2 regions of the Ottowia sp. VDI28 genome follow, and region 1 is predicted to be linked to the other one. Evidence: predicted binding sites of a transcription regulator. Region 1 holds the regulator's gene; the other holds the start of a gene.
What was found. Region 1 encodes FNR, which switches genes on or off when oxygen is low (the NO sensors DNR and NnrR bind a similar motif). Its sites were predicted from a motif close to TTGATNNNNATCAA; they were not measured.
Positions count from the first base shown of each region.

Region 1 (5,282 bases):
CTGGTGCAACGTGGCCATTCACAACGCGGTGGCCACCAGCGCCGCGCTCGGTTTTCCGATTGCCTTGGCCAATGTGATCGGTTATATCGTCTCCGGCCAGAATATCGAGGGACTCCCGCCCTACTCCTTCGGCTACCTGTGGCTACCTGCGCTGGTGGTCATCGCCTGCTTCAGCGTCCTGATGGCGCCGCAGGGCGCACGCGCTGCGCACGCACTGCCGGTCAAGAAGCTCAAGCGCGCCTTTGCCAGCATTCTGTACCTGCTGGGGGCATACATGCTCTACAAGGGTATTACGTCGGTGTAACGCACCAGGGAGCCTGGTCGTGCACCAGGCCCATCCACAGCGCCCAGCCTGAAGCCGCCATCAGGGCCAAGCCAGCCAGGCGCACGCCCCACTCTCCCTGATACTCGCGGGCAGCCGCAACAGCAGCCAGGGGCCGAGCATCAGCGACACGCTGCTGCCGAGCGCGAAGAGCGCCATGGTGACGGCGCCACCGGCTACGCTGCCGGCCAAAGCGGCCACCATCAAGGCGGAATACAGCAGGCCGCAGGGCATGAAGGCCCAGAGCGCGCCGATTATCAATGGCGCGCTGCGCCCGCGCTTTTGCTGGAAGCCGCGAACCGCCGCCCAGATCCGGCGCGCGCCCTGCTCGATCCATACCGGCTGGCGGGCCTGCACCAGCAGCAGCAGACCAATCACGACGGCCGCCACGTGGAGCAGAGTCCACACAGGACGGATTGCGGCGCTCTGTGTGGTCAGCCAGCCGATGCCTTGCAATGAAGCGGCGGCCAGGCCACCGAGCGTGGCATACCCGATGATGCGCCCAGCCTGGAACAGGCTCATCGCCGAAGTGCTGCGCGCTCCGGCGGTTTGGCCGATACCGGCGCAAGCGGCCCCGCACATGGCAATGCAATGCGGACCGCCGGCCAGTCCCATGCCGAAAGCTGTGAGCGCAAGTGACGTCAGCATATGAATGACGACATTCCGGGTGCTACTCCTCGGAACCTGTTTAAAACGTATCTACGAGCTCGTCAGATGATCTTCGAAAAACGCGCCCGCGTGCGATCGGCTTGCAGGTATTTGTCGAACACCATCGCCACACCCCGCACGAAGAACCACCCCATGGGGGTCACCTCAATACCGGAATCAGACAACTCTACCAGCCCCTGCGCCTGCATGCCGCGCAGCACTTCCAGCTCAGCGGCAAAGGTGCGCTTGAAATCGATGAGGTGCGCGATCTCGATAGCCTCGAAGTGCAAGCGTCCCTGGCACATCAGTGCCATGATGATCGAACGCCGGACCAGATCGTCTCGTGAGACAGCTAGACCCCGGGCCACAGGCAGCAACCCATGGTCGAGCGCGTCCTGATACTCTTCCAGTGTCTTGGCGTTCTGGCTGTAGACCGCGCCTATTTTGCCGATGGCTGATACGCCCAGGCCGATCAGGTCGCAGTCAGGCTGAGTGCTATAGCCCTGGAAATTCCGATGCAACCGGCCCTGCCGCTTGGCGACAGCCAGGGAATCGTTCGGCAACGCGAAGTGGTCCATGCCCACATAGATATACCCTGCCGCCTCGAACGCGGCGAGTGCGCGTGCCAGCATCGCCACTTTGTTGCCGGCCCCCGGCAGATCGATCGCAATGATGCGCCGCTGAGGTTTGAAGCGCTCCGGCAGGTGAGCGTACCCGTAAAGAGCGATGCGATCAGGCCGCAATTCGGCCACTTGCGCCAGCGTGCGATCGAAAGATTCGGGGGTTTGCTTGGGCAAGCCGTAGATCAGATCGACGTTGATCGACTCAAAGCCGATACGCCTGGCCGCCGCCACCAGGGAAAACACTTGCTCCGCGGGCTGGATGCGGTGCACCGCCTTCTGCACGTCTGGATCAAAATCCTGCACTCCGAAGGACAAGCGGTTGAAGCCCAGGCGCGCCAGGGTGCGAAGGCGCTCCTCGTCAATGGTCCGGGGATCGATCTCGATCGAGTACTCCCCCCGGGCACTAGATTGAAATTCTGCCGCAGCATGCCCATCAGCCCGCCCAGCTCGCCGTCATTGAAGAACGTAGGCGTGCCGCCGCCCAGATGCAACTGGCTCACGTTGACCCCGTGGCCGATGCGCTGCACGTGCAGATCGACTTCGCGGCTCAAATAACTCAGATAAGGCGCGCTGCGCTCATGGTGCCTGGTAATGATCTTGTTGCAGGCGCAGTAATAACAAAGCGACTCACAGAACGGAATATGCACATAGAGCGAAAGCGGCAGCGTCATGGCCGCGGGGCCATGGCGCCGCTGCTCCAGGGCCTGCACATAGTCAGCCTGGCCAAACGCCTCCACGAACCGGTCCGCCGTGGGGTAGGATGTGTAGCGCGGGCCAGGCACATCGAAACGCTGGAGCAATTCTGGGGTCACAGTAGTCATTCAGGAGATATCCTCGATAGCAGAGTCGATGGTCGCGCAGGAAAGATGAAATTTCCTTGATCCCGATCAAGAGATGGAGGCCATTGCCGCAAGGTTTGCGGTGGATCAATTCGCTGGGCAGCCTACAATGAGTCATCGCTTTACTACCTCGCCGACCACTTCGCCCACCATCTCGCCCTAGTTCGCCCTAGTGCGCACGCCGACACCACAATGACTCCTCAAGCCATCAAAGTAGCCTGCTCCAACTGCAACCTGCGTGAGTTGTGCATGCCCATGGACTTGTCGGGCAGTGATCTCGACAGGTTGGACGAACTCGTAGCCACTCGGCGCAAAATCCGGCGGGGCGCCTCCCTGTTCTCCAATGGAGAACCCTTTTCAGCGCTCTACGCCATACGCACGGGCTTCTTCAAAACCTGCATTGCTTCCGAAGACGGCCGCGATCAGGTCACAGGTTTTCAAATGGCCGGCGAGATCATCGGCCTCGATGGCATCGTGGACGATCACCATACCTGCGATGCCATTGCGCTGGAAGATGCTGAAGTCTGCGTGATGCCGTTCGACCGCATCGAAGAGCTCTCGCGCGAAGTGCCAGCGCTGCAGAGCCATGTGCACAAGATCATGAGCCGCGAAATCGTGCGCGAACACGGTGTGATGCTGCTGCTTGGCAGCATGCGGGCCGAAGAGCGCCTGGCCACCTTTCTGCTGAATCTGGTGCAGCGGCTACACGCACGAGGCTTTTCGCAGTCGGAACTGATTCTCCGCATGACCCGCGAGGAAATTGGGAGCTACCTGGGCCTCAAGCTGGAAACCGTGAGCCGGGCTTTTTCCAAGTTTGCCGAAGACGGCCTGGTGGAAGTCAAGCAGCGGCATGTGCGTATTCTGAACACCCAGGCGCTGCGAGAAGTGATCACGCCGCAATAGGCCAGGCGGTAGGCCGTCGCAAAACGCCGCCGCAATAGGCCTCTAGTCTCGTCAGCCGGCTTTACTGCAACGTATCCTTGAATCCCGGAGGCACGGGCAGCGGCACGACTGCAATGCCCTCATCCAGCAAGGCTTCGGTTTCCTCTGGAGTAGCTTGGCCTCGGATACCCCGCTCGTCCGACTCCCCATAGTGAATCTTGCGAGCTTCTTCCGCGAAGCGCTCGCCCACGTCTTCGGTGTTGGCCATCACGCGGCGCACCATCTGCATCCAGGCGGCCTGCAGTGAAGCTGGCGGCAGTGCAGCCACCGGTTCAGACGCTCCTGCCCCACCCGGCGAGGCTTGGGAGGGTTCAGCGGTCACAGGCGCCCCGGAAGCGCCCAGGTTCAAACGCGGGGCGCTAGGTAGCTTGCTCACCGAGGTATCGCCGCACATGGGGCACGTCAGTAACTGACTGGATACCTGCTGCTGAAAATCGTCTTCCGAAGCGAACCAGCCCTCGAAAACGTGTCCGTGATGGCACTGAAGATCCAATACCTTCATGACTTAAGCTTCCCGCCATTCGAGCGTCCAGGCGCCAGCCAGGACGTTTTGCAGCCACAGCGCGCCGGTCAGGGTCTTGCCATCCGTGATCTGGCCGTTGCGGCACCAGTCAAGAATTTCTTGCGGCGTGGCGCTGAAAACTTCCAGGAACTCCCCCTCATCCAACTGGGACTTGCCCTCTGAGAGGCCGCGGGCAAACCAGATTTCGATGAACTCGGTGGAATATGAAATACCCGGATGTAATCTCCCTGCACGCGCCCATTGGCGAGCGGTGTAACCGGTCTCTTCCCGCAACTCGCGCTGGGCACATACCAGCGGCGCTTCACCTGCATCGAGTTTGCCGGCGGGAAACTCGATCATGACATTCCCCACCGGATAGCGGTATTGGCGCTCCATCAACACGCGCACGCTCCCGTCCTCGGCTTCGATCAGCGGAATGATCATCACCGCGCCCGGATGAACAATGTATTCGCGGTAGGTTTGCGCGCCATCGGGAAGGCGCACCGTGTCCCGCAAAACCTGCAGGAAGCCGCCACGCAGCACTTCTTCGCTACTGACGCGGGTTTCTTGCAGATGGGGATCGGAGCTCATGGAGGGATTATCCTGGAAGCGATGCTGGCAGGTGCATTCTGCTGCCATTCCATTTGCACGGTCTGGCAGGATTTGCAGGATTACCGGCCCCGCCGAAGCAGGTAGCGGTAGACAAAGCCCGGGAACGCCAAAGTCAGAAACAGCGCTCCCGTGATGGCGTAAAACTGCCACCCCTGCGGCGAAATCTGGCCGGCGCTCTGCTCCAACCCCAGACCAATGCCGCCGATAACGAAGTACCAAAATACCAGTTCAGCCAAGCGCCAAGCCAGCGACTTGCCGCCACGGAGCGGATAGACAGACAGCAGGCGCTGGTTCAGAAACGGCAGATTGGCAGCCACAAAAGCCAGCAGGATCAATAGCCAAATGGCAAAGCTCTGGGACATCCTGTTGAGAGACAGCGAGGCTGCCTTACGTTCCCAGCATTTGCACGATGGCCTTGGCGCACAACGTCATCAATGCGCCCGGAACGATACCAAGCACCAGCACCAAAGCACCATTGATCGACAGCAAGGCACGCATGTCGGCGGGTGCCGTAATAGGCGATGCGCTCACCGGCTCATCAAAGTACATAACCTTGATGACGCGCAGGTAGTAGAAAGCCCCCACCAGCGAGATCAGCACGGCAAACACCGCCAAGCCGATATGAAGCGACTGACCGGTGCTGATAAGCGCTTGCAGCACGGACAACTTGGCCTGGAAGCCCACCAGCGGCGGCAGGCCTGCGAGCGAGAAAAGGCAAATAGCCATGATGCCGGCATACAGCGGGCTGCGCTGGTTGAGACCTGCGAGGTCGACGATCTCTTCGCTTTCGAACC
Region 1 covers NZ_CP149820.1:2,925,606-2,930,887, reverse strand. The annotation lists gene WJU18_RS14010 (sulfite exporter TauE/SafE family protein) at 1-304, shown strand, start outside; gene WJU18_RS14005 (sulfite exporter TauE/SafE family protein) at 365-970, opposite strand; partial or broken gene hemN (oxygen-independent coproporphyrinogen III oxidase) at 1,033-2,414, opposite strand; gene fnr (fumarate/nitrate reduction transcriptional regulator Fnr) at 2,625-3,335, shown strand; gene WJU18_RS13990 (DUF1178 family protein) at 3,397-3,876, opposite strand; gene WJU18_RS13985 (NUDIX domain-containing protein) at 3,880-4,467, opposite strand; gene WJU18_RS13980 (DUF2818 family protein) at 4,548-4,850, opposite strand; gene nuoN (NADH-quinone oxidoreductase subunit NuoN) at 4,876-5,282, opposite strand, start outside.

Region 2 (5,282 bases), 1.4 Mb from region 1:
CTGAGTCGGGCCATTGCTGCGCTCGGCCCGCGAATCAGCAGGCTCCGCTGTCTTACTCCTTCCCCCGCTGGGGGAAGGCAGGGATGGGGGCTTTCACGGCGGTTGATCCGAATGGGCTTTTGTTGTGCAGATACTGCAGTGAAAGCCCCCACAGGATGGCCTGCCCCCAATCCTCCCCCAGAGAGGGAGGGAGCAAGACCATCGAGCGGGGCGCGGTCTGACTATTCGGTGGCCGAGCGCAGCGATGGCCCGAGCCACGGGCCCCCTCTGCCCGCGCTGAGAAGCGCAGGACAAGGGGCGGGCAAGGGCACTGCAAGATGCCCTTGCTTTGTGCTCTAGCTTGCTGCAGCTGTTTGAGCGGCGTGAACGTAGTGAACAAAGCGAGTTCTGCAGCACCGCCCCTTGACCGAGCATCGCAGGCTGCCCGGAGCGCAGCGCAGGGACGCGGGCAGTGGGGTCGCCTTTCTTCTGCCTACTCTTCTTTGGCGACGCAAAGAAGAGTAGGTGCACCGCCGGGGGCAATCCCGGCCTCCGACCTCAATTCAAACAACAGAAGGCTATTAAAAAAGCAGCAGTAGAGGCGAGACCCAAGACAAGTCACACCGCACGAGTAATCCCCCCATCCACCCGAATATTCTGCCCAGTGATATACCCCGCCCCATCCGACAACAAAAAAGCCACCGTCGCAGCGATTTCCTCAGCCTTCCCATACCGTCCCATAGGCACGCTGCCACGCCGCTCGTCGGTAGCAGGCAAGCTGTCGATCCAACCTGGCAAGACGTTGTTCATGCGGACATTCTTCGCCGCATAGGTATCGGCAAAAATCTTGGTGAAGCTGGCCAGCCCGGCGCGGAAGACGGCCGAGGTTGGGAACATCTCGGAAGGCTCGAAGGCCCAGGCGGTGGAGATGTTGACAATGGTGCCACCGCCTTGTGCCGCCATGATCGGAGCTACCAACCGGGTAGGCCGCACGGCGCCGAGGAAGTAAACCTCCATGCCCTTGTGCCAATCCTCGTCGCTGATGTCGAGGACAGGCCCGCGCGGGCCATGGCCAGCCGAATTGACGAGGGCATCGATACGGCCCCACCGCTCCATCGCCAGATCAACGAGCCGCCGCACGTCGTCATTCGACTGGTTGGAGCCCGTCACGCCCACGCCGCCGAACTCCTTGGCCAGTGCTTCGCCTTTGCCCGACGAGGAAAGCACGGCAATGCGATAACCGTCATGGGCCAGTTTGCGGGCGGCCGCCGCACCCATGCCAGAACCACCCGCGGTGATAAGCGCTACTTTTTCTACAGTCATAAAAATCTCCAATAGCTTGATAGTCAGACCAATTATGTGGGTTCGGTGGAAAATTCTCACGTCATGAATTAATGCGATAGAGTGTAGAAAAACTATGGTCTTAGCCTGTGGCGTCCGCAATCATGATTTCATCCCGCCGAAAGCTGCCCCCGTTGAATGCCTTGCGCGCCTTTGAGGTTTCCGGCCGCAGGCTGAGTTTTCGCGCCGCGGCCGATGAGTTGGGCGTGACGCAAGGGGCCGTTGCGCAGCAGGTGCGCGCCTTGGAATCGCATCTGGGCATGGCCTTGTTTCAGCGGCTCGCGCGTGGGTTGGCCTTGACACCACCGGGCGCGGCCTATCTTGCAGAGGTGACCCGTGCCTTCGATACCCTGGCGGAATCAACAGGCCGGCTCCTGGCGCAGCCAGACATGGTGACGATCAGCGTGACGCCCACGGTGGCCTCCAAGCTGTTGATTCCGCGCCTGGCCGAATTGCATACGGCCTTGCCCGGTGTGGAGTTGCGCACCGTGGCCACCGAGGCGCTATCGGATTTCGACCGCCATCAGGTGGATATTGCCGTGCGGCTGACCCGCATGCCGTTTCCGTCCGACCTGGAGGCGCGGTTGCTCTTTCGCCAGGAACTGATCGCCGTGGCAAGCCCGCACCTGGTAGGCGGATTGAAGCTTCCCTTGAGTGTTGAGCAGTTGCGGGCGCTTCCGCTTTTGCATGATGCCCACGACCATTGGCCGAGGTTCCTGCAGTCCGACAGCAAGCTGCCGGGGGCGGTGTTCAATCAGACGGCGCTGGCATTGGATGCCGCCCTCGCTGGCCAGGGCATGGCTCTGGCATGCCTGCCTTTCGTCGCCGCGGATCTGGAGGCTGGGCGGTTGGTGCGGGTGACGGATACGGCCGCCGCCATGGAAACCGATTACTTTCTCGTGCGCAAACGGTCTCCCGTTCCGAGAAAGGCTGCGAGCCAAGTATGGGATTGGTGCGCGAAAAGCCTGGCATGTCCGCAGGGGACGCTAGGGTGTGTCATCAATTAATTCCCCCACGCGTTGCCAAACCAGGGGGCGCCAGGCTAGGCGAGCGCCGTGTACTGGTGTACACAAGCGAGCCACAACAACGCATGGCGCCCCCTGGCTTGGCAATCCTACGGGCTGGCTCGCCCTGCGGCGTCTGCTTTGTCGGCAGTCTTGACCGTAGATCACTACGGCCTGCGCCTACCTTCGCGTATCCATCCCCGGGGCGAGCCAGCGCGTGGGGGAATTAATTGATGACACACCCTCATCCCGCGTGCCGAAGATTTACTTGATCCGGTGAGTGTTTGAGCGTAAGAACGTGTCCATGTTCTAAGAATTGATCTGTATCAAGCAAACGGCCGGCTAGAGGAACACAATAGGTCATCTCATCAGTCAGTGAAAGGAGCACATCATGTTCAAGCACATTCTGGTTCCAGTGGACGGCTCGACCACTGCATTGGCCGCTGTGGACAAGGCCATTGGCCTGGCCAAGGCATTCGACAGCGCCGTCACCATCATCTACGTGATTGATCCCTATCCTTTTACCGGTGTGGGGGCTGATTTTGCGTATGGGCAGGATCAATACCTGACCGCTGCCACTGCGGAGGCCAACACCGCCATCAAGACCGCGAGCGAACGCATGGCCGCGCAAGGCGTTCAGGCTGAGTCGCGCGTGGTCGAATCACATGCCATCTGGCGGGGCGTTCTGGAGGCTTCCGATGCCGCTGGCGCGGATCTGATCGTGATGGGCTCGCATGGCCGCCGCGGGCTGGAGAAGCTGGTGCTCGGCAGCGTGACGCAAAGCGTGCTCTCGCACTCCAAGATCACCACGCTGGTGGTGCGCAACTGTGAAGTGAAGGTTTAAGCGATCGTAGATACGTTCCAGGCGCACGCTTGAGCGAAGATTACGTGCGCTGGCGTCTGGCTTTGAGCTGAAGAAGGGTGGCGGCGGCCGAGAAGCCGATGCCCAAGGCACTGACCGCCACCCACCCGCCATTGCTCCAGGCCAGCATGGACGTGGCGGAACCAAGCGCGCCACCCAGGAACATCGCCCCCATCAGCACCGTGTTGAGGCGAGCGCGAGCAACAGGGCGCAGCGAGAACACGATGTGCTGGTTCGAGACCAGCGCACCCTGCATGCCGAAGTCGAGCAGGATGACGCCGACCATCATGCCGATCACCGTCCCCCAAGCGCCGAGCGTGATCCAGCCCGCGAGGGTCACGGCGGTGCCCAGCACTACCGCGCCTGCCGGCCCGCGCTTGTCGGCGAAACGTCCGGCGATCGGGGCCGCGAGAATACCTACCGTGCCGAGCAGGCCGAACAGGCCGGCGATGTCCGCGCCCATGCCGAAGGCCGGCTCTTCGAGGCGGAATGCCAGCACGGTCCAGAACACCGAGAAGGCCGCGAACAGCGCAGCTTGTGTCAATGCAGCCAGGCGCAATGCCGGAAATTCAGCCCACAGAGCTCCGATGGAACGCAGCAATTGACCATACGCCATCTTTTCTTCCGGCGCGCTGCGTGGCAGGAGTACGCCCATGAGCGCGGCGGCCGCGAGGGCAATCGGCACGGCCAGCCAGAACATCTCCCGCCATCCGGCGTGGGCGGCGACGAATCCCGCGAGCGTGCGGCTCAGCAGGATGCCTGTGAGCAAACCCGCCATGACCGTGCCGACCGTGGCGCCGCGGCGCGCGGGTGAGGCCAGATGCGCGGCGAAGGGCACGATTTGCTGTGCCACCGTGGACAGCAGACCGATGACCAGCGAGGCCAGCAGTAGGAACAGCGCGTTCGGCGCGATGGCTGCAAAGCAGAGCACCACCGATAGCAGCGCGAACTGCGCAACGATCAGGCGGCGGCGTTCGACGAGATCGCCAAGCGGAACCAGCGTGAACAACCCCAGCGCATACCCGAGTTGGGTTGCCGTCGGGATCGCCCCGGAAAGCTTGCCTGGCAGATCCTGCTGGATGATTGCCAGCATGGGTTGGCTGTAGTAAATGTTCGCCACCCCGATGCCCGCGGCGCCGGCCATGGCGAAAGTCGAGGCAAGGCCGAGGCGGGTTCCGGAATTCGCGCTATTGGTGGCGGCGTGCTGGTCTGACATGTCGAAAATCTCCTGGATATATGGCCTTCACGCTGGCGCGGGAGGCAAGAGGGCTGGATGCGTGAATGTTGGGGATGACCAGAAGATACGGGTTAATCTAAAAAAGATATAGTGTATGAAAATGATATTCGACTATATCAATATTTGATGTAATGGATTTTGATGCTCTGACGCTGCTGGTCGAAACAACCTCCGCGGGGAGCTTGGCGGCGGCGGCGCGCCGGCTTAGGCTTTCCCCCATGAAGGCCACGCGGCTGATTTCCGCGCTGGAGGAGGAGTTGGGCGTGCGGCTGCTGTACCGCACGACCCGGTCGCTTTCCCTCACCGATGATGGCCTCTCCTTTCTGCCGCACGCGAAGACGCTGCTCGAAGAGAGGGCGGCGGCCTTGGCGAGCGTCCGAGGCGGAGAGGCTCAGCCCGCGGGCTTGTTGCGGGTGAGCGCTTCGCTGGCATTCGGGCGTCAGGTCGTCGCGCCCATGATCGTCCGCTTCATGCGGACCTGGCCCGCCATGCAGGTCGATCTGAAGCTGACTGATACGGTGATCGACATCGTGGCCGAGGGCATGGATGTCGCCATCCGGATTGCCGAACTGCCGGACAGCAACCTGATCGCGCGGCGCATTGCCGACAACCCGCGGATTCTCGTGGCATCGCCAGCTTATGCCGACCAGTACAGCTTACCGGTGTCACTGGCGGATCTTCAGTGTCATGAATGCCTGACCAGCAGCGCTGCGATGCATTGGGCCTTTCGTACAGCGCAGGAAAGCCGCATGATCAGAGTGGGCGGGCGCTTCACGGCCAACTCGATCGATGCGCTGCACGAAGCCTGCCTTGGCGGGCTTGGCATTGCTTGCCTGTCCCGCTGGGACGTGGAAGCTGA
Region 2 covers NZ_CP149820.1:4,338,647-4,343,928, reverse strand. The annotation lists gene WJU18_RS20680 (SDR family oxidoreductase) at 598-1,302, opposite strand; gene WJU18_RS20675 (LysR substrate-binding domain-containing protein) at 1,425-2,327, shown strand; gene WJU18_RS20670 (universal stress protein) at 2,716-3,168, shown strand; gene WJU18_RS20665 (MFS transporter) at 3,209-4,402, opposite strand; gene WJU18_RS20660 (LysR substrate-binding domain-containing protein) at 4,555-5,282, shown strand, end outside.
Region 2: WJU18_RS20670 (universal stress protein) is a predicted target of FNR. The motif match lies at 2,641-2,654, and genes of this name have one in related genera.